3 regions of the Pseudomonas sp. CAU 1711 genome follow, and region 1 is predicted to be linked to each of the others. Evidence: predicted binding sites of a transcription regulator. Region 1 holds the regulator's gene; each other region holds the start of a gene.
What was found. Region 1 encodes FliA, which starts transcription of late flagellar genes. Its sites were predicted from a motif close to CTAAAGTTTNNNNNNNNNNNGCCGNTAA; they were not measured.

Region 2: AAFN46_RS14470 (methyl-accepting chemotaxis protein) is a predicted target of FliA. The motif match lies at 2,293-2,320, and genes of this name have one in related genera.
Region 3: AAFN46_RS06880 (methyl-accepting chemotaxis protein) is a predicted target of FliA. The motif match lies at 4,095-4,122, and genes of this name have one in related genera.

The regions. Positions count from the first base shown of each region.
Region 1 covers NZ_JBDQQT010000012.1:128,340-135,679, reverse strand. The annotation lists gene AAFN46_RS15005 (chemotaxis protein CheA) at 1-1,691, opposite strand, end outside; gene AAFN46_RS15000 (protein phosphatase CheZ) at 1,721-2,509, opposite strand; gene AAFN46_RS14995 (chemotaxis response regulator CheY) at 2,529-2,903, opposite strand; gene fliA (RNA polymerase sigma factor FliA) at 2,987-3,730, opposite strand; gene fleN (flagellar synthesis regulator FleN) at 3,727-4,560, opposite strand; gene flhF (flagellar biosynthesis protein FlhF) at 4,658-5,977, opposite strand; gene flhA (flagellar biosynthesis protein FlhA) at 5,990-7,340, opposite strand, start outside.
Region 2 covers NZ_JBDQQT010000012.1:11,988-19,327, reverse strand. The annotation lists gene dnaX (DNA polymerase III subunit gamma/tau) at 1-2,061, opposite strand, end outside; gene AAFN46_RS14470 (methyl-accepting chemotaxis protein) at 2,354-3,793, shown strand; gene AAFN46_RS14465 (hypothetical protein) at 3,816-4,625, opposite strand; gene speE (polyamine aminopropyltransferase) at 4,732-5,592, opposite strand; gene AAFN46_RS14455 (PLDc N-terminal domain-containing protein) at 5,620-5,811, opposite strand; gene AAFN46_RS14450 (hypothetical protein) at 6,052-6,318, shown strand; gene AAFN46_RS14445 (DJ-1/PfpI family protein) at 6,480-7,340, shown strand, end outside.
Region 3 covers NZ_JBDQQT010000005.1:48,415-55,754, forward strand. The annotation lists gene AAFN46_RS06870 (cyclic nucleotide-binding domain-containing protein) at 1-805, opposite strand, end outside; gene AAFN46_RS06875 (M48 family metallopeptidase) at 1,428-1,931, opposite strand; gene AAFN46_RS06880 (methyl-accepting chemotaxis protein) at 2,007-4,004, opposite strand; gene AAFN46_RS06885 (hypothetical protein) at 4,159-4,602, opposite strand; gene fba (class II fructose-bisphosphate aldolase) at 4,664-5,728, opposite strand; gene AAFN46_RS06895 (phosphoglycerate kinase) at 5,858-7,015, opposite strand; gene epd (erythrose-4-phosphate dehydrogenase) at 7,039-7,340, opposite strand, start outside.

The DNA.
Region 1 (7,340 bases):
GTCTTGGTCGAGAAGCCCGGGGCGAAGATCAGGTTGTAGCACTCCAGTTCGCTCAGACGCTCGGCCGCATCCTTGTCCAGCAGGCCTTTCTCCACCGCCTTGGCGCGCAGCACGTCGGCATCCATGCCCTTGCCGTCGTCGGTGATCATCAGCAGGATGTGATCGCCCTCCTGCTCGGCGGACAGCACCACTCGACCGGTGCGCGGCTTGCCGGAGGCCTCGCGATCCTCCGGGGTCTCCACACCATGGTCGACGGCGTTGCGCACCAGATGCACCAGCGGATCGGCCAGGGCCTCGACCAGGTTCTTGTCGAGATCGGTCTCTTCGCCGACCAGCTCCAGGTTGATTTCCTTCTTCAGGTTGCGCGCCAGGTCGCGCACCAGACGCGGGAAGCGGCCGAAGACCTTCTTGATCGGCTGCATGCGGGTCTTCATCACCGCGGTCTGCAGGTCGGCGGTGACCACGTCGAGGTTGGACACGGCCTTGGCCATGGCCTCGTCTTCGCTGTTCAGCCCCAGGCGCACCAGGCGGTTACGCACCAGTACCAGCTCGCCGACCATGTTCATGATCTCGTCCAGGCGCGCGGTGTCGACCCGCACCGTGGTTTCCACTTCGCTGGCGCCACCGCCTGCGGCAGCCGGCGCGGCGGCCGCTGCAGGCGCCTTCGCCGGCTCCGGCTTGGCGACCGGCTTGGCCGGCTCGGCCTTCTTCGCCTCGGGCTTCTTGGCCGGCGCGGCGGCCGCAGGCTTGGGTGCGGCCGCAGGTTTGGCGACAGGGGCCGGCTCTTCGGCCGGGCCAGTGAACTTGCCCTTGCCGTGCAACTGGTCCAGCAGCGCCTCGAACTCGTCGTCGGTGATCTCGTCACCACCGCCCGCCGCAGCGGCGGGTGCGGCCACAGGTTTGGCGACAGGGGCCGGCTCTTCGGCCGGGCCAGTGAACTTGCCCTTGCCGTGCAACTGGTCCAGCAGCGCCTCGAACTCGTCGTCGGTGATCTCGTCGCCACCGCCCGCCGCAGCGGCGGGTGCGGCCGCAGGCTTGGCCGCCGGCGCCGGCTCCTCGGCCGGGCCGCTGAACTTGCCCTTGCCGTGCAGCTGATCCAGCAGCGCCTCGAACTCGTCGTCGGTGATATCGTCGCCGCCACCCGCGGGGGCTGGCGCCTCGGCCGCGGGCTGCTCGCCTATGGCATTCAGCAACTGCTCGAACTCGCTGTCGGTGATATCGCCGGAGGCCGGGTCTTCGGGTTCCGGCTCAGGCTCGGGCTCTGGCTCGGCCGCGACAACGGCAGCCGCTTCATCGGCACTCTCCGGCTCGGCCAGACGCGACAGCGCGGCCAGCAGCGCGGGCGAGGCCGGCGTCGGCTCGGTACGCTCGCGCACCTGGCCGAACATCTCGTTGACCGCGTCCAGGGCCTGCAACACCACGTCCATCAGCTCGGGAGTGACGTGCCGCTCGCCCTTGCGCAGGATGTCGAAGACGTTTTCCGCGATATGGCAGCACTCCACCAGCTCGTTGAGCTGGAGGAAACCCGCGCCGCCCTTGACGGTATGGAAGCCGCGGAAGATGGCGTTGAGCAGGTCCATGTCTTCCGGCCGGCTTTCCAGCTCGACCAGTTGCTCGGACAGCTGTTCGAGAATTTCGCCGGCCTCTACCAGGAAGTCCTGGAGGATTTCTTCATCGGCGTCGAAGCTCATCGGTGCGCTCCAGAGGCTCTGTTAGAGCCCTAAAATCCAAGGCTGGACAGCAGATCGTCGACATCGTCCTGACTGGCAGCGACGTCTTCACGCTTATCGGCATGTATCTGCGGACCTTCACCTTTGGAAGGCTCTTTTTGTTGTAGCTGCTCGGCGCGAAGCGCCTCCATGTCGTGCTCGATACCGGCGAAGCGGTCGACATGACTGGCCATCAGCATCAGCTTGAGCAGATCGCGCTCGACCTCGGTGACCAACTGGGTCACGCGCTTGATCACCTGTCCGGTCAGATCCTGGAAGTCCTGCGCCAGCAGGATGTCGTTCAAGTGGCCGGAGAGCTTCTGACTGTCGCGCTCGCTGCGGGCGAGGAACAGTTCGATGCGCTTGGCCAGATCGCGAAAGGCGTCGGCGTCCATCTCGCGACGCATGAACCTGCCCCAATCGCTGGCCAGGCTCTTGGCCTCGTCGCCCAGGTCGTTGACCAGCGGCGCGCTCTGCTCGACCAGGTCCATAGTGCGATTGGCCGCCTTCTCGGTCATCTGCACCACGTAGGACAGCCGCTCGGTGGCGTCGGTGATCTGCGAGATCTCCTGCGCATGCGGATTGCGCGGGTCGATCTGGAAATTGACTATCGCGTTGTGCAGCTCGCGGGTGAGCTTGCCGATCTCCTGATACAAACCATTATCACGAGCCTTGTTCAGCTCATGTATCAGGCCCACGGCTTCGCCGAAACGCCCCTTCTCCAGACTCTCGACCAACTGGGTGGCGTGCTGTTTCAGGGTCGACTCGAGTTCGCCCAGGTGTGAATCGTCGTGTGCCATAGCGCCCTCGCGGCGTACATCAGCCGTTAACCCGTTCGAAGATCTTCTCGATCTTCTCCTTCAGCACCTGGGCCGTGAACGGCTTGACCACATAGCCGTTCACCCCGGCCTGGGCCGCTTCGATGATCTGCTCGCGCTTGGCCTCGGCGGTGACCATCAGCACCGGCAGAGTCTTCAGGCGCTCGTCCGCGCGTACCGCGCGCAGCAGATCGATGCCGGTCATGCCGGGCATGTTCCAGTCGGTCACCAGAAAGTCGAAGCTGCCGCTCTGCAACATGGGCAGCGCGGTGTTGCCGTCGTCGGCCTCTGCGGTGTTGGTGAACCCCAGATCGCGCAGGAGGTTCTTGATGATCCGTCGCATCGTCGAGAAATCGTCAACGATGAGGATTTTCATGTTCTTGTCCAAGTCGACCTCCGTACAGTCCTAAACGCCGCCGGTGGCCCGGCGGCGCCGCAAATCATGAAACCGGCTCCGCGTCAGCTGGCCCGCCACTCGCTCAACCGTGCCCGCAAACGTGCGGCGCACTGACTGTGCAACTGGCTGACCCGGGACTCGCTGACCCCCAGAACCTCGCCGATTTCCTTCAGATTCAGTTCTTCATCGTAGTAAAGCGACAGCACCAGCCGTTCACGCTCCGGCAGATTGGCGATGGCCTCGGCCAGCGCCGACTGGAAGCGTTCGTCCACCAGCCCGTGCAGAGGGCCGGAATGGCTGCTGCTGTCCTCCTGCAGACCGCCATGCTCGCCGTCCTGCATCAGGTCGTCGAAGCTGAACAGGCGGCTGCCCAAAGTGTCGCCAAGAATGCCGTAGTAATCCTCGAGACTCAATTGGAGTTCGGCCGCAACCTCTTGATCTTTAGCATCTCTTCCGGTGCGCGCCTCGATAACGCGGATGGCGTCGCTGACCATCCGGGTGTTGCGATGCACCGAACGCGGCGCCCAATCGCCCTTGCGCACTTCGTCGAGCATGGCGCCACGGATGCGGATACCGGCATAGGTCTCGAAACTGGCGCCCTTGCTGCCATCGTATTTCTTGGCCGCCTCCAGCAGGCCGATCATGCCGGCCTGCATCAGATCGTCGACTTGCACGCTGGCGGGCAGACGGGCCAGCAGGTGATAGGCGATGCGCTTGACCAGCGGCGCATAACGCTCGATCAGCTGATGCTGGGAATCCTGCGCCTGCGCCTTGTTGTACATGCGAAGTCCACTGGCTGCTGTCATACGGCCGACCCCGCGACCGGCTGCTGCACCAGGCGCTCGACGAAGAACTCCAGATGGCCGCGCGGGTTGGCCGGAAGCGGCCAGCTGTCGACTTTCTGGGCGATCGCCTTGAACGCCAGTGCGCATTTCGAGCGCGGGAAGGCTTCGTACACCGCGCGTTGTTTCTGCACGGCCTTGCGGACGGACTCGTCGTAGGGAACTGCGCCTACATACTGCAAAGCCACATCGAGGAAACGGTCGGTTACTTTGGTCAGTTTAGCAAAGAGGTTGCGCCCTTCCTGCGGGCTGTGGGCCATGTTGGCCAGCACGCGGAAGCGGCTCAGGCCGAAGTCGCGGTTGAGCAGTTTGATCAGCGCGTAGGCGTCGGTGATCGAGGTCGGCTCGTCGCAGACCACCACCAGCACCTCCTGGGCGGCGCGCACGAAGCTGACCACGCCGTCGCCGATGCCGGCGGCGGTGTCGATCACCAGCACGTCGAGGTTGTCGCTGATGTCGCTGAAGGCCTGGATCAGGCCGGCATGTTGCACCGGCGACAACTGCACCATGCTCTGGGTGCCGGATGCAGCAGGCACGATGCGGATGCCGCCGGGCCCCTGGATCAGCACATCCTTGAGGTCGCACTCGCCGTTGATCACGTCGGCCAGGGTGCGTTTGGGGCTGAGGCCGAGCAGCACGTCGACGTTGGCCAGACCCAGGTCGGCGTCCATCAGCATGACCCGCCGACCGAGGTCGGCCAGGGCCAGCGACAGATTCACCGACACGTTGGTCTTGCCGACGCCGCCCTTGCCGCCAGTCACCGCGATCACCTGTACGGGATGCATACTACCCATGTTCTTCTCTTACCTTGTCTTGCCTGGTCTGGGCTGGTCGGGCAACTACACCGACCCTTTCCTACACACTAGAACGCCTTGTCCGCCGGCGCCTGCCCTAGCCCGCGCGACGCGGGTGATAGAGATCGGCAAAGAGGTCGGCCATGGCCTCCTCGCAGGGGTCCTCGGCGACCTGCAGACTCACCGCGCGGCTCACCAGCTGATGGCTGCGCGGCACCTGCAGATCGTCCGGAATCTTCGGCCCATCCGCCAGATAGGCTACCGGGAGATGCTGGCTGATAGCCAGCCCCAGCACCTCGCCCAGATTGGCCGCCTCGTCCACCTTGCTCAGGATGCACCCGGCCAGGCCGCAGCGCTTGTAACTGTGATAGGCGGCCTTGAGTACCTGGGCCTGGCTGGTGGCGGCCAGCACCAGATAGCTCTTGGCCTTGATGCCGCGGGCGGCCAGGCTGTCCAGCTGCAGGCGCAGGGCCGGGTCGTTGCCCGGCAGGCCGGCGGTGTCGACCAGCACCACGCGCTTGCGCGCCAGCGGTGCCAGGGCCTGGGCCAGCGACTGGCCCGGCTCGACCTGGGTCACCGGCACGTTGAGGATGCGGCCGAGAGTCTTGATCTGCTCCTGGGCGCCGATGCGGAAGCTGTCCATGCTGACCAGGGCGATGCTCTGCGCGCCGTACTTCAGCACATAGCGCGCGGCCAGCTTGGCCAGGGTGGTGGTCTTGCCCATGCCGGCCGGGCCGACCAGGGCGATCACCCCGCCCTCCTCCAGCGGCTCGACGGCCGGGGTCTTGATCGCATGTGCCAGGTGCGCCAGCAGCAGGCGCCAGGCCTGCTTGGCATCGGCGACCTTGGCTACCCGCTCCAACAGCGCCTTGGACAGTTCGGCGGGCAGGCCCATGCGCTGCAGGCGGCGCCACAGGCTGGCCTGCTGCGGCTTGCGATTCTGCAGCTGGCCCCAGGCGATCGAGCCCAGCTGCACTTCGATCAACTCGCGCAGGCCGTGCAGTTCGAAACGCATGGCGTCCAGGGCACGCTGGTCCACCGCCGCGGCGGCCGGCTTGGCCTGCGGCTGCGGGGCAGCGACCGGACGCTGCAGCTTGACCGCGGTGGCCGGCAGCTCCGGTGCGATCAGCGATTCGTTGGCGAACAGCTGGCGATTCTTGCCCTGGTCGGCCACGGCGCGAATGGCCAGTTCGGCCTGGGCACCGGCGATCTTCGCCTGGGTCTTGCGCAGCTCGGCCTCCAGCGCGGGATTGGCCTGGCGCGCCGGCGTCACCGGCTGGTAGTCCAGCGCCGCGGTCAGCTCCACCCCGCCGGCCACCCGGCGATTGCCGATGATGGCGGCGTCGGCGCCCAGTTCATCACGCACCAGTTTCATGGCGGTACGCATATCGGCGGCGAAGAAGCGTTTGACTTGCATGGCTTAGAGCCCTCAGTTCTGGCCGACCGTGGCGACGATCGTGACCTGCTTGTTGTCCGGTATTTCCTGGTAGGCCAGTACGTGCATGCTGGGTACGGCGAGCCGCGCGAAGCGCGACAGCATCGCCCGGACCGGGCCGGCCACCAGCAGGATCACCGGCTTGCCGAGCATTTCCTGGCGCTGCGCCGCATCCACCAGGGAGCGTTGCAGCTTCTCGGCCATGCCGGGTTCGAGGAGGATGCCGTCCTCGGAGCCCTGACCGGCCTTCTGCAGGCTATTCAGCAATAACTGTTCCAACCTAGGCTCCAGGGTGATCACAGGCAGCTCCGGCTCTAGTCCCACAATGCCTTGCACGATTGCGCGGGACAGCGCGACGCGCACCGCGGCGACCATCGCGGCGGGATCTTGACTCTTGCCGGCGACGTTGGAGATGGCCTCGGCGATGCTGCGAATATCGCGCACCGGCACCTGCTCCTGCAGCAGCGCCTGCAGCACCTTGAGCAGGGTCGACAGCGAGACCATGCCCGGCACCAGTTCTTCGGCCAGCTTGGGCGAGGTCTTGGCCAGCAGCTGCAGCAACTGCTGGACCTCCTCGTGGCCGAGCAGCTCGTGGGCGTGCTTGTGCAGCACCTGGTTGAGGTGGGTGGCGACCACGGTGCTGGCGTCCACCACCGTGTAGCCGAGGGACTGGGCCTGATCGCGCTGGCTGGGGTCGATCCATACCGCCTCCAGGCCGAACGCCGGATCCTTGGCGGCGATACCGTTGAGGGTGCCGAACACCTGGCCCGGGTTGATCGCCAGCTCGCGCTCGGGATACACCTCGGCCTCGGCCACGCTGACGCCCATCAGGGTCAGGCGGTAGGCATTGGGCAACAGGTCGAGGTTGTCGCGGATATGTACCGAAGGCATGAGGAAGCCCATCTCCTGCGACAGCTTCTTGCGCACGCCCTTGATCCGCGCCAGCAGCTGGCCGCCCTGGTTGCGATCGACCAGCGGAATCAGGCGGTAGCCGACTTCCAGGCCGACCATGTCCACCGGAGTGACGTCATCCCAGCCCAGTTCCTTGACCTCCTGGGCCTTCTGCGCCGGCAGCAGCTCCTGCTGGCGCTTGACCTCCTGCTCGGCCGCCACCTGGGTCTGACGCAGCTTGTGGGCGATCCAGTAGGCCGCGCCGGCGGCCACCAGGCCCAGACCGATGAAGGGCACATGCGGCATGCCCGGCACCAGGCCGATGGTGATCATGATCGCGGCCGCCACGGCCAGCGCCTTGGGCGAGGCGAACATCTGCCGGCTGACCTGCTGGCCCATGTCCTCGGCGGTGGAGACGCGGGTGACCATCACGGCCGCGGCGGTGGACAGCAGC
Region 2 (7,340 bases), 120 kb from region 1:
TTGAATCATCTGCTGCACCAGCGGGTCGTCGTGGATCGACCGTTCGGCCTGGCGCTGGCGCTCGGCGCGCTTGCGCGAAGCGGCCTGGGCCGGGGTTTCCTGCTGCGGCCGCTGCAACTCGATGCGCAGTTTCAGATTACGCCCCAGGTGCTGGTTGAGCGCCTCGTTGAGGCGGCGCTGCTGGGTGGCATTGAACAGCGCACTGTGTGCCGGGTCCAGATGCAGCAGCCAGTCGTCGCCGTCGGCCTCGATCAGAGTGCAGTTGGCGCCGATGCTGCCGGTCATGCCGGACAGCCCCAGGCGTGGGAACAGGTCCAGCCACTCGGCGGCCAGGCCGGTGGCCGGCCGCGCCGCCGGCAGCGGTTCCGGCTGTTGCCCCTGCGCCTCGGCCGGGGCGTCGAAATCGTAGTCGAGGCCGTCGGCATCGGCCTCGTAGTAGTCATAGTCGCCGGGCGGCGGCTCGTCGTCATCGCCCTCCTCGGCCGGAGTCGCAGGCTGTGCGGCCGGGGCCGGCTCCATAGCAGCGGGCTCGGGGGCCGGCTCCACCACGGATTGCTCGGCGGGTTCGGCCACCTGCACCGGCTGCTCGGGTGCGGGCTCTTCCCAGGGCAGATCGACCCTGGCGACAGGCTCGGCAGCCTCGACCACGGCAGCGGCTGGCGGCATGGCGGCAGTTACGGACTCGGCGACGGCCGCCTCAGGCTCGCTGGGCGCGGCGACCGCCGGAGCCGGAGCCGGAGCCGGAGCCGGAGCCGGAGCCGGAGCCGCGACAGGTTCGGGGGCTGGCGCAGGCGGCGCAATGGCCGGAGCAACCGGAGCAACCGGAGCAACCGGAGCAACCGGAGCAACCGGAGCAACGATAGCGGCCGGCGCGGCAACGGGGGCCACACCGGCCACCGGGGTCTTGGCGGGATCAGCGGTGGCCTGGCTGATCCCCAGATCCTTTAAAGGTGACCTCGGCGTGGCGCCTTCGGCATCGGCCGGGCGGAACGCCAGCATGCGCAGCAGCACCATCTCGAAGCCGCCGCGCGGGTCCGGCGCCAGCGGCAGGTCGCGGCGGCCGATCAGGCCCATCTGGTAGTAGAACTGCACGTCCTCGGCCGGCAACGCCTGGGCCAGGGCCAGCACCTTGTCGCGGTCGCCCTGGCCGTTGTCCACCGCCTCCGGCAGGGCCTGGGCGATGGCCACCCGGTGCAGCACGTTGAGCATCTCGGCCAGCACGCCGTTCCAGTCCGGGCCCTGCTCGGCCAGCCGGCGCACGGCTTCCAGCAGCTCGCGGGCATCGCCCTCCAGCAGGGCGTGCAATACGCCGTAGACCTGGCCATGGTCGAGGGTGCCGAGCATGGCGCGCACGTCGGCGGCCAGCACCTTGCCCTCGCCGAAGGCGATGGCCTGGTCGGTCAGGCTCATGGCGTCGCGCATCGAGCCGTCGGCGGCGCGGCCTAGCAGCCACAGGGCGTCTTCCTCGAAAGGCACGCTCTCGGCCGTGAGCACATGGGTCAGATGCTCGACCACCCGCTCCGGCGGCATGTTCTTCAGCGAAAACTGCAGGCAGCGCGAGAGGATGGTGACCGGCAGCTTCTGCGGGTCGGTGGTGGCGAGCAGGAACTTGACGTGGGGCGGCGGCTCTTCGAGGGTCTTGAGCAGGGCATTGAACGAGTGCGTGGAGAGCATATGCACTTCGTCGATCAGGTAGACCTTGTAGCGCCCGCGGGTCGGCGCGTACTGCACGTTCTCCAGCAGCTCGCGGGTATCCTCGACCTTGGTGCGGCTCGCCGCGTCCACCTCGATCAGGTCGACGAAGCGGCCCTCGTCGATCTCCCGGCACACCGAGCACTGCCCGCAGGGGCTGGCGCTGATGCCGGTCTCGCAGTTCAGGCACTTGGCGATGATCCGCGCGATCGTGGTCTTGCCCACGCCACGGGTGCCGGTGAACAGGTAGGCGTGGTGCAGGCGCTGGCTGTCCAGCGCATTGATCAGGGCCTTGAGCACATGGGTCTGGCCGACCATCTCGCGGAAGCTGCGCGGGCGCCATTTGCGTGCAAGAACCTGATAACTCATGAAAAACCGTCGCGTCTGAGGAGGCGTAAGGGGCTAATCCTAGCGGAGCACAGGGCAAAATGCATCCGCGCCGAGCCGCGCGGGCCGTCACGGGTATCGTCTGCGCAGGGCCTGGCGCGCCGGCCTGCAGGGCAAATCGGTCATGCTCGCGGCCTTTGCCTGCTACTCGTCGTCAGGCAGTCGTCGCCGGCTATTTGACTGGGTAATCTAGCCAAAGGCCTTTTGCCAGCATTCAAGTCCGCATCCACCCCGCCGAAACATTCGGCAACCGCCCCCGAACGGAGCCCATCCCATGCAAACAGGGCTGTTAGCTAGCTTCATGCCGCAAACCGAGCAGAGCCCCGACGACCAGCTGCTCTGCCGCATGCTGTCCTTCTTCGGCCTGTGCGGCATCGCCATAGGCCTGTACAGCGGCATCAAATGGGGGCGCCTGGGCAACGACGCCCTGGTGCATGGCTCGTTCCTGCTGATCGGCGGCATGCCCCTGGCCCTGCTGGCCCTGCGCCAGGCCTGGCTGCCGGTGCGCGGCGTGGCCAACCTGGCCATGGCGCTGATCAGCAGCTACGCGATGATCCTCAACTACCAGTTGGGCGGCCTGCACTCGGCGCACATCTTCTGGCCCCTGGTGGTGATCGGCTTCGCCTATCTGCTGGTGGGCGGGCGCAGCGCCGCCTTCTGGGCCCTGCTGCAGCTGCTGTTCGTGTTCTGGCTGATCCGCCTGGAGCGCTCCGGCGCCGCCCTGCCCCAGTTCGAGCTGAGCCCGCGCGACGCCATGCTCAACGAGTATTCGGGTTACCTGCTGCCGGTGCTCACCATGTGGCTGGCCCAGTGGTACAGCTCGCGCGTACGCCAGCAGGCCCTGAGCGATGCCCAGCAGCACCTGGAGGAAGCCCGCCGGGTCGGTAAGGCCGCCACGGCCGGCAGCCAGCAGTTGGCCGGCCTGCTGGACGAGGTGCGCCAGGGCGCCGGCGACCTGCACCAACTGTCGCAGCAGCTGTACCACACCCTCGACAGCATGCGCCTGCGCTGCCAGAGCATCGACGGCGACCTGCAGCAGCAGGCCGACGCCATGCAGCGGCTCGACCTGGCCGTGCATGAGGTACTGCAGGCGCTGGCCAGCAGCACCGCGCACATGCAGCAGCTGAGCCGTGACACCCAGCACAGCAGCGGCCAGGTCAACGCCTGCGCCAGCCGCATGCAGGAAGCCCAGGACAGCATGCAGGCGATCCAGGCGAGCAATCAGCGCATCGCCGAATCCATGCAGATGATCAGCGCCATCGCCCAGCAGACCAACCTGCTGGCGCTCAACGCCGCCATCGAGGCGGCGCGGGCCGGCGAGCATGGCCGTGGCTTCGCGGTGGTGGCCGACGAGGTGCGCTCGCTGTCGCAGCGCAGCAACCAGACCGCCGACACGGTGCAGAAGGTGCTAGGCCAGTCCGAACGCATCGTCGACACCGGCGCCGAGCAGGTCTGCGGCGTGGGCGAGGCCCTGACCGAGAACGCCGCGCTGACCGCCCACCTCTCCGACGCGATTCTGCAGCACAGCCAGGCGCTGGATCAGGCCCACCACCTGCTGAGCCAGGTGCGCGACCACAGCAAGGCGCAGCATCAGGCCAGCGAGCGGCAGCGCCAGGCCAGCGCCGAGCTGCTCAGCGCCCAGGAATCGCTGGTCGATCTGGGCGAGCGTCTGGAACTGCTGTCGCAGCAACTGCATCAACGGGTCGCCGAATAACGCTCGCGGCGGGCTCCGCCACTCAGGGCCGCCCCGCGCGCAGGTAGCGCCCCGCCAGCTCCTCCGCCAACCGCTCGCGCTGCTCGGCGATGGCCTGCCAGAAGCGCTCGGCGAGCTCCGGGTTGGCGGCGTAGAACTGGTGCGACAGCGGCAGGTACCAGTCGGTGCGCATGAGTGGCAGAGGCAAAGGCACCAGCCGCCCCCGCAGCCCCATCTCGTCGATCAGGGCCAGGCCAATCTCACGCTCCAGCACATAGCCGTCCAGGCGTCCCGCCAGCACCAACCTGAGCGCCGTCGCCTGCGCCAGCGACTCCTGGGCCAGCACGCCCAGCTCGCGCAGGCGCTGGCTGGTGGCGTAGCCGAGCGGCGCGCCGACGCCATGGACGACGCCACCGAAGCGCTGGCCATCCCACTGCAGCCTGCTGTCGGGCGGCACCATGATCAGGTACTCGACTTGCCACAGGCGCTGACCGACATCGACCGGGGCCTCGCTCAGCGGAATGCGCCCGGGGTAACGCCCCCAGACATCGCGATCCGCCTGCCAGACGGCGACGAAGGTACCGTCGCTGCTGCCCTGACGCACTTCGAGGACGCAGCGGTTCCACGGCTGCTGATGCAGGTCCAGGCGCAGTCTGGCCTGGTTGGCGGCCTGCTGGATCAGCTCGATGACCAGCCCGGGCTGCTCCGCCGGCCAACCCGGCGGCGAACTGGTATAGGGCGGCAGGCCACCGACCTCGTAGCAGAGCCTGAGCCGCGGCCACTCCCCCTCGGCGGTGGCGACGGATGCCCACGCACCACTCAGCAGCAGTATCCACACGCGCAGGTTCGCCATGGCCGCTTCACTCGGGGAGACCTAGAGCAAGCATGGCGGGGCCTGCCGCCGGCGTCCAGAAATGCGCGAGCCGGCGCTGGCCGGCCCTCTGCCTGGCGCGCGGAACTCAGTCGTTGCCCGACTTGCCCGCCGCCTGCAGCACGTACTGCGGCAGGGCAAAGGCGCCGAGGTGGACCTGCGGATTGTAATAACGGGTGACTATGCCGCTGCCGACGAAGCGCTGCAGCAGGAGCTCCGGCGACAGCCGGCGATACTCGGGGTCGGTGGCACCCCAGGCGAAGGCCATGTCGCCGCCTAGGTAAGTGGGCACCGCCGCCATATAGAAGTGCCAGTCGGCGAACAGGCCATCCAGGCGGTTGGCCGCATCCTGCACCTGCGCGAGCTGCATGAAGGGCGTGCCGCACTGCGCGACCAGCACGCCCCTGTCGTCCAGGCAGCGGCGGCAGGCCCGATAGAAATCCTCGGAGAACAGCACCCGACTCGGCCCCTGTGGATCGCTGGAGTCGACGATGATCACGTCGAACCTCTCCGTGGTGCCGGCCACGAAGTCCATGCCGTCGCCTATCACCAGGCTCAGGCGCGGATCCTCGAAGGCGCCACAGCTGTGTTTGGGCAGATGTTCCTTGCACAGTTCGAGCAGGACCTCGTCGATCTCCACCAGGGTGATGCCCTCCACGTCGCGGTGCTTGCACACCTCACGCAGCGTAGCGCCGTCGCCGCCACCGACGATCAGCACGCGCCTGGTCGCGCCGTGGGCGAGGATGGGCACATGGGTGAGCATCTCATGGTAGATGAACTCATCGGCCTCGGTGGTCTGGATCACACCGTCCAGCGCCAGCACCCGCCCCATCAAGGCATTCTCGAAGATCACCAGATGCCCGTGCTCGGTGTAAACCTCGCGCAGCAACCCATCCATGCGCAGGCGCTGGCCGTAACCGTCGTAGAGGGTTTCCAGATAATCGCTCATGCCTGAGCCCCTCCGTCGCTGGCGCACTCAGATGCGCAGGTTGCCCCGCGGCCCCGCCAGGGCCCAGACGATCAGCCCCAGCACCGGCAGGAGGACGATCAGCAGCACCCAGAGCACCTTGATCCCGGTTTCCGCGCCGCTCTTGATCACGTTGACTATCGCCCAGATGTCCAGAGCCAGAACGACCAGGCCGAACAGACCGCCGAGGGTAGATCCCATGAGAACACTCCTGTGTAGGTGAACCTCTCACATTTAGGATATGCCACAGGCCGAGGTGTTCCCGAAGCCCCGTGCTGCTGGGCATAACCCCCTTAAAATCGGCAACATGCGACATATTTCTATGTTTTTACGACAGCACGTGACTCCAAGGTCAGGTTCAGCCATCAACTGTTCACAGGCCACGGCAACAGATGCTTTCGCTGGCCGCTCGCAGATTGGGCATCCTTGGAGAACAGACCCATGAACACCTCGCTCCGCGTCAACGAAGCTCTGCTCATCGCCGGCCGCGCCTTCCAGCCGTTCCAGTGCGTCGCCTGGCAGCCGCAGGACGGCACCGGCGTGATTACCCTGGCGGTGGTCGACCGCACCAACCGCCGGCTCGGCCAGGCCCAACTGGACAGCCGCACCTACGCCGACCCGGTGCAGCTGGCCGCCACCCTCACCCAATCGCGCGAGCAGATCAGCAGCCAGGGCTACGCTCTCGACCCCTGGAGCATGCCCGAGTAAGGCATCCGCAAGATCCCGGTCTGCTGCCCCGCAAGCCCCCACTGCCGCAAGGCGTGGGGGTTTTGCTTTTTCAGCCCCCAGATGTCCATATCTGTGGGTTTATTGTCCTTGTTGCCAAAGAGTGACGAGAGCAGACTCTCTCCAACTTCTGGAGAGAAACCATGCGCACCATCGCCTGCCTGATCTACCCGGACGTGATGAGCCTGGACGTCACCGGCCCGTTGCAGGTGTTCGCCTCGGCCAACGTCGAGCTGCGCCGCCAGGGCCGGGCCGAGGCTTATCGCCTGCTGGTGCTGGCCGAACGGGCCGGCCCGCTGGCCACTTCCGCCGGCTTCCAGCTGGTGGCCGAGCGGGCCTGGCGCGACTGTGAGCCCGCCGAGCTGGATACCCTGCTGATCCCCGGCGGTCTGGGTGAAACGGCGCAGTGCGCCAACCAGCCACTGCTGGCCTGGCTGCGTGGCGCCGAGCCGCGAGTGCGCCGCCTCGGTTCGGTGTGCTCCGGCGCCCTGATCCTGGCCGCCGCCGGCCTGCTCGACGGCCGTCGCGCCACCACCCACTGGGCGGACGTCGCGGCTCTGCGCCGCCACGCGGCCATCGAGGTGGACGGCGACCGCCTGCACACCTACGACCCGCAGGGCCGCGACGGCGACGCCCATGTGTTCACCTCGGCCGGGGTCACCGCCGGCATCGACCTGGCCCTGGCGCTGGTCGAGGCCGATCTCGGCCGGCCACTGGCCCTGGCCGTGGCCCGACGCCTGGTGATGTTCCTCCGTCGCCCCGGCGGCCAGGCGCAGTTCAGCGCCCTGCTCGCCCCGGACCCGGCGCGCACGCCGCGTCTGCTCGGTCTGCTGGAATGGATCGCGCAGAACCTGGCCGCCGACCTGTCGCTGGAAGCCCTGGCCGAACGCGCCCACCTCTCCACACGCAGCCTGTCGCGGCTGTTCGTCCAGGAGCTGGGCATGGGCCCGGGGCGCTACGTCGAGCAACTGCGCCTGGACGCCGCGCGTGGCCTGCTGCAGGAC
Region 3 (7,340 bases), on a different contig from region 1:
GCAGCGCCAGCTGCCGCAGATCCTGCGGGCTGATGCGCGGGATCAGGGTCGGCCGCACCAGCTCGACGAAGTCGTCGCGATGCAGGCGCGCCAGCTCGCCGTCCTCCTCCATGATCACGCTGGCCGAGCGCACCGCGCCGCTGACCAGGGCCTCCTCGCCGAAGAAGTCGCCGCTCTCCAGCACCAGCGCCGGCTGCTCGCGATAGGCCGCCGGCAGGCTGACCCGGGCCCGCCCGTGCTTGAGCACATAGAAGTGCTCGCCCGGCTCACCGTAGCGCACCACCTCCTCGCCGGCCCGCACCTCGACGTACTCGAAGCGCGCCAGCAGGGCGTGCAGGTGCGACGGCGGCAGGCGGCCGAACAGTGGCGTGGCCAGCAGTCGCGCCAGCCAGTCGTCCTCGTCCACCTCCTCGACCATGCCGTCGCCCAGGCTGCTGACCTGATAGGCCGCCTCCTGGCTCCAGCCGAGCAGGCGCTCGAGCAGCTGATGCTCGACGGCGAACAGCTGCACGTCGCTGACCGCGCGTACCGTGGCGGGATTGCTCTGCCCGGGATTGAGCGGCAGATGAGCCTCGGGCGAGCCACCCTCGATCTGCTGCTTGCCGGCCCCGCCATCCACGCTGACCTTGCCCGCCAGCAGATAGTACTGGGCCAGCGAGCGCTCGCCCTTCTGCAGCAACAGGGTGCCCGCCGGCCGCTGCAGGTAGTTCAGGCTGGCATGCAGCTGCTGACGGTAATGCGGGGTGAGGAAGTCCATCGGACTGAAGCTGGCGAGCTGCTCGGGACTGAGCGTGATGCGGCTCATGGTGAACCTCCGCGGGACGACGCGGCCTTGCCTGGAAAAATGTTCCTTTGCCTGGGCATGCCTTAACCATAGCGCTTTGCCATCCGCCCGCCATGGGCGCCGGTCGGATGGTCATCCCGGCCGAGTTGCGCACAGAGTACGGGGATGACTCTGTGGATAAGGCCGGGAAGAATGGCTAAAGCCCAGGCCCGACGCGGGCCGCCGAGGAGCGCTCAGTTATTGCTCAATACGGCGGAAAAATATCTTCCTGCTCAATGAGTTGCACACAGCATCTGGGGATGAAGCTGTGCATAAGGCCGGGAACAACGGCCACGGCCCAGATACCGCGCGGGCTCGCCCCCTTTGCTCAATTCGCGACCAGCCGCGCGGGGGAAGAACGCCGCGCGGCAGACGAGTTGCCCACAGGCCCCGTGGATTAGTCTGTGCATAAGCTCGGGAAGAGTGGCCGAAACCCGGGCGGTACGGGGGCCGCAGGCCTCCGCTCAGGCTTTGCACAGCGCGCCATGGGGGGGGAATTGCCCACAGAAGGCGGGGATGAAGCTGTGCATAACAGCGGGACAAATGCCTGCGGCCCAGGCGCGGCGCGCCTTCGCGCGCTCTGCTCAGCGATTGCCCAGCCCGTTCAGGCCTGCCCCGACAGCTCGCGCCAGGTGAGGTACAGGCGCAGGTCGAACTCCAGCTGGTGGTAATCCGCCAGCATGTGCCGGCACAGCTGGTAGAAGGCCTTGTTGTGCTCGGCCTCCTTCAGGTGCGCCAGCTCGTGCACCACTATCATGTTGAGGAACTCCGGTGCCGCCTCCTTGAACAGCGCGGCCACGCGGATCTCCTTCTTCGCCTTGAGCCGGCCGCCCTGCACCCGCGAGATCGCCGTGTGCAGCCCCAGCGCCCGGTGGGTCAGGTCCAGGCGGTTGTCGTACAGCACCTTGTCGATGGCCGGCGCGCTGCGCAGGTACTGCTGCTTGAGGTCGATGGCGTAGCCGTACAGGGCCTTGTCGCTCTGCACCTGATGGCGACCCGGGTAGCGTTTGGCCAGGTAAACACCCAGGCGATCCTCGGCAATCATCTGCGTCACCTGCTGCTGCAGGTGCGGCGGGTAGCCCTGGAGGTATTTGAAGGGAGTGGCCATGAACTGACGCCGCGTGAATGAAGCGCCAGTGTAACCGCCGACGGGCGCCTTCCGGCAGCCGTCGGCGGCGAACGGTCAGCGCACCTTGAAGCGGTTGACCAGTTCCACCAGGCGACGGTTGGAGGCCAGCAGCGCATCGGTGCTCTTGTCCGCCTGCTGGCCGCTGCCGACCAACTCGTCGACCATGTGGCGGATGGCGACCATGTTCTGGTTGATCTCCTCGGTCACCGCGCTCTGCTGCTCGGCGGCGGTGGCGATCTGCGCGCTGAGATCGTGAATGCGGCCGACCGCCGAGGCCATGTCGTCGAGGCCGACATTGACCCGCGCGGTGCGGTCGGCGGTGGCCTGGCAGCTGGCCTTGGTCTGCTCCATGGCCTGCACGGCGGAGCCGACGCCCTGCTGCAGCTTGGCCAGCATCTCGTTGATCTCCGAGGTACTCTGCTGGGTTCGCCCGGCCAGGGCGCGCACCTCGTCGGCCACCACGGCGAAGCCGCGGCCCTGCTCGCCGGCGCGCGCCGCCTCGATGGCGGCGTTGAGCGCCAGCAGGTTGGTCTGCCCGGCGATCTCGCCGATCACCCCGAGCACGTCGTTGATGCGCTGGGCATCCTGCTGCATGGCCAGCACCCGCGCCATGGAGCTCTCCACCTCGTCGACCAGGGCCAGCACGCTGGCCGAGGCCTCGGCCACCACCTGCCTGGACTGCTCGGCGTTGTCGTTGGCGTTGCGGGTGAAGCTGGCCGTCTCGGTGGCGCTCTGCGCCACGGTGTCGGCGGTCGAGCTCAGCTCGGTGATGGCGGTCACCGCCTGGTCGGTCTCGCTGGCGTGGCGGGTCAGCACCTCGTTGCTGTGGCGCGACTGCTGCTGCAGCTGGGCCAGCTCCTCGGCGATCACCGCCGAGGCCTGGGTGACGTCGGCGATCATGTTCTGCAGGTAGGCGATGAAGCGGTTGACCGACTCGCCCACCGCGTCCATCTCGTCCTCGCCCTTGAGGGCGATGCGCCGGGTCAGGTCGGCATCGCCGGCCGACAGCGAATCGATATTGCTGCGCAGCACATGCAGGCGCTGCATCAGCTGGCGCAGGGCGAACAGCATCATGAGCAGCAGCAGTACCACCATGGGCACCTGGATCAGGGCCAGGGTCTTGAGCACGTCGGAGCTGTTCACGGCCAGCAGGCGGCTCGGCAGCGCGGCGGCCAGCAGCCAGGGCGTGCCCTCGATGGGCTGCAGGTAGAAGGTCCAGTCCTCGCCCTCGGCGCTGCGGTACTCCTGCTTGAACAGGGCCTCGCGGCCGATCTTGCCGAGACCGGCCTGGATCTCGCCGACGAAGGCCGATTGGCGGGCCAGGTCGGCGACGTTCCTCAGCACTATCTCGCCGCCGATGCGCGCCTGGTTGCTGAGAATCTTGCCGTCCGGCTCGACTATCATCACCTCGCCCTGGATCTCCTTCTCCTTCTCGGCCACCAGCTTGTTGAAGAAGCCCAGGGTCACGTCGATGGTGGACACGCCGTAAGGCGCGCCATCCTTGACGATGGCCATGGCGCAGTTGGTGCGCGGCTGGGCGCTGGCGTCGTCCTTGTAGGCGGCGGCCCAGGCGCACTTGCCGGGCGGCGCCTGCATGCCGGCGCGGTGCCAGGGCTGCTCGTAGTAGTTGAGCGACTCGGCGGAGTTCCAGTAGGTGTTCACCGTCATCCTGCCGCTGCCGTCGCGGTGGAAGAAGGTGCTGTGCTTGGCCCGCTCGGAACGCTTCTGCGGCAGCGGCCAGATGCCGCCGCCGAACACCTTGGGGTCGCCATACTGGTCGACCAGGCCGGGCACCACCAGGTCGATGCTGTCGCTGTCGAGCAGCGGCACGGTCTGGGTGATGCTGCGCGACTGCGCCTCGACCTTGGCCAGCTCGAACAGGATGGTCTCGGAGATCTTGCTGACCTTGCCCAGCACCAGCTGCTCCTCCGCTGCCTTCAGCTTGGGCGTGACGAAATGACGGATGCCCTCCTCGGTGAGCAGGAAGACCGCCGCGATGAAGGCCAGGACGATCAGGGTGTAGCGGGCCTGGATTGTTTTTATCGAGCCCATGGTTGCTCCTGTTGCTGCCGACTGCGATTCCCGCGCCACGGCTCAGGGCGGGGCAGGCCCGGGATGGGCCCCTGTTTCAGAATATCCAAGTTATCGGTAGCTGCCCGGCCGACTTGAAGCCGAGGCTGCGGATAGCGCCCTGGCGCCGCCAGGGCTACGGCGGCTCGGCACAGTCGCGCACGGCGCTGTCCAGCAGCAGGGAGCAGGGGCGGCCGGCCAGATAGCTGCGATAGACCCGCAGCAGCTGCTCGCCACTATAGCGACAGGACTGCGCCCGGCATTCGGCGGCGAACTGGAAACGTCCGTCGACCGGCGCGGCCAGCTGGATGCGCAGGGCCGGCCAATCGCCGGGCGCGGCATCGGCCGGGGTGAACAGCAGGCGCTCGCGGCGCTGCACCAGTTGCCCGCCGGCGGCGGCATAGTCGAAGACGAACAGCAGGGTGCGCGAGACCTTGGTGGTGCACTCGGCACGCGTGCCGCAGCGCTGCGGATCGACCGGCGGCGTGGCCACCGGCACAGTCGCCGGTTCGGTCGGTACCCGGTTGGCACAGCCAGCCAGCAGCAAGGCGACGGCGAGCGCCAGAATGCGTGACGCCATTTCCCCTCTCCGGATAAGCGAAAGCCCCGCGACGCGGGGCTTTCGGGTAGGGCACGGCGCCTCAGTTGACCTTGGCGGCCAGCTCGCCGCTGGCGTAGCGCTTGAACATGCCTTCCAGGGAGATCGGCTTGATCTTGGAGGCATTGCCGGCGGTGCCGAAGGCTTCGTAGCGGGCGATGCAGATGTCGCGCATGGCGTCGATGGTCTTGGCGAAGAACTTGCGCGGGTCGAACTCGCTCGGGTGCTGGGCCATGAAGCGGCGCATGGCGCCGGTGGAGGCCAGGCGCAGGTCGGTGTCGATGTTGACCTTGCGCACGCCGTGCTTGATGCCCTCGACGATCTCCTCGACCGGCACGCCGTAGGTCTCCTTGATGTCGCCGCCGAACTCGTTGATCACCTGCAGCCACTCCTGCGGCACCGAGCTGGAGCCGTGCATCACCAGGTGGGTGTTGGGGATGCGCTTGTGGATCTCCTTGATGCGCTCGATCGACAGCACGTCGCCGGTCGGCGGCTTGGTGAACTTGTAGGCGCCGTGGCTGGTGCCGATGGCGATGGCCAGGGCGTCGACCTGGGTGCGCTTGACGAAGTCGGCGGCCTCCTCCGGGTCGGTCAGCAGCTGGCTGTGGTCGAGCACGCCCTCGGCGCCAACGCCGTCCTCTTCACCGGCCATGCCGGTTTCCAGGCTGCCCAGGCAGCCCAGCTCGCCTTCCACGGACACGCCGCAGGCATGGGCGAAGGCCACGGTCTGCTGGGTCACGCGCACGTTGTAGTCATAGTCGGCCGGGGTCTTGCCGTCTTCCTTGAGCGAGCCGTCCATCATCACCGAGCTGAAACCCAGCTGGATCGAGCGCTGGCACACGTCCGGGCTGGTGCCGTGGTCCTGGTGCATGCACACCGGGATATGCGGGAACTCCTCGATGGCGGCCAGGATCAGGTGGCGCAGGAAGGGCGCGCCGGCGTACTTGCGCGCACCGGCCGAGGCCTGGACGATCACCGGCGAGTCGGTCTTGTCGGCCGCTTCCATGATCGCGCGCATCTGCTCGAGGTTGTTGACGTTGAAGGCCGGCACGCCGTAGCCGAATTCGGCGGCGTGGTCGAGCATCTGGCGCATGCTGATAAGTGCCATGATGAAGCTCCCAGTAGGGTTCGTTTAAGTGTGTAGACCAGCGGCAAGCTACAAGCTTCAAGCTGCAAGAGAGAGATCGCTCGGCGTTGCTCTTGCTTACAGCTTATAACTCGAGGCCTGTCGCTGCTTTTATGCGCGCTGTTCCAGCACTTCGACCGCCGGCAGTACCTTGCCCTCGACGAACTCGAGGAAGGCGCCACCACCGGTGGAGATATAGCCGATCTGCTCGTTCACGCCGTACTTGTCGATGGCCGCCAGGGTGTCGCCGCCGCCGGCGATGGAGAACGCCGGGCTCTCGGCGATGGCCTGGGCCAGCACCTGGGTGCCGTTGCCGAACTGGTCGAACTCGAACACGCCGACCGGGCCGTTCCACAGGATGGTCTTGGACGACTTCAGCAGCTCGGCGAACTGCGCGGCGGTCTGCGGGCCGATATCCAGGATCATGTCGTCATCGGCCACTTCGCCGATCGGCTTGACGGTGGCTTCGGCGTCTTCGGCGAAGGCCTTGGCCACCACCACGTCGACCGGCAGCGGCACGCTGACCTTGGCGGCGATGGCACGGGCGGTGTCGACCAGGTCGGCCTCGTACAGCGACTTGCCGACCTTGTGCCCGGCGGCGGCGAGGAAAGTGTTGGCGATGCCGCCGCCGACGATCAGCTGGTCGCAGATCTGGCTCAGGCTGTTGAGTACGTCGAGCTTGGTCGAGACCTTGGAGCCGGCGACGATGGCGGCCATCGGCCGCGCCGGGTTGCCCAGGGCCTTGCCCAGCGCCTCCAGCTCGGCGGCCAGCAGCGGGCCTGCGCAGGCGACCTTGGCGAACTTGGCCACGCCGTGGGTCGAGCCCTCGGCGCGGTGGGCGGTGCCGAAGGCGTCCATCACGAACACATCGCACAGCGCTGCGTACTGCTGCGCCAGCTCGTCGGCGTTCTTCTTCTCGCCCTTGTTGAAGCGCACGTTCTCGAACAGCACGATGTCGCCGGCCTTGACCTCGACGCCGCCCAGGTAGTCGCGGACCAGCGGCACTTCGCGGCCGAGGGCCTTGGACAGATAGGCGGCGACCGGCGCCAGGCTGTTCTCTTCGGAGAACTCGCCCTCGGTCGGACGGCCCAGGTGCGAGCAGAGCATCACCGCCGCGCCCTTCTCCAGGGCCAGCTGGATGGTCGGCAGGGCGGCGAGGATGCGCGCGTCGCTCTTCACCACGCCATCCTTCACCGGCACGTTGAGGTCTTCGCGGATCAGCACGCGCTTACCGGCGAGGTCGAGGTCGGTCATCTTCAGAACGGTCATGCTCAGTCCTTCACGGGGGCTGGTTATTTTGAGGGGTTGGCGACGGCGAGAAAGTGCTGCGCGACGTCGAGCATACGGTTGGCGAAGCCCCATTCGTTGTCGAACCAGGCCAGCAGATTGACCAGGCGCGGGCCGGAAACCCGGGTCTGGCTGCCGTCGACTATGGCCGAGTGGGCGTCGTGGTTGAAATCGCAGCTGGCATGCGGCAGCTCGGTATAGGCCAGCAGGCCCTTGAGCGCGCCCTTCTCCGCCGCGCCACGCAACAAGGCATTGATCTCGGCGGCGCTGGTATCGCGGGCCACTTGCAGGGTAATGTCCAGACACG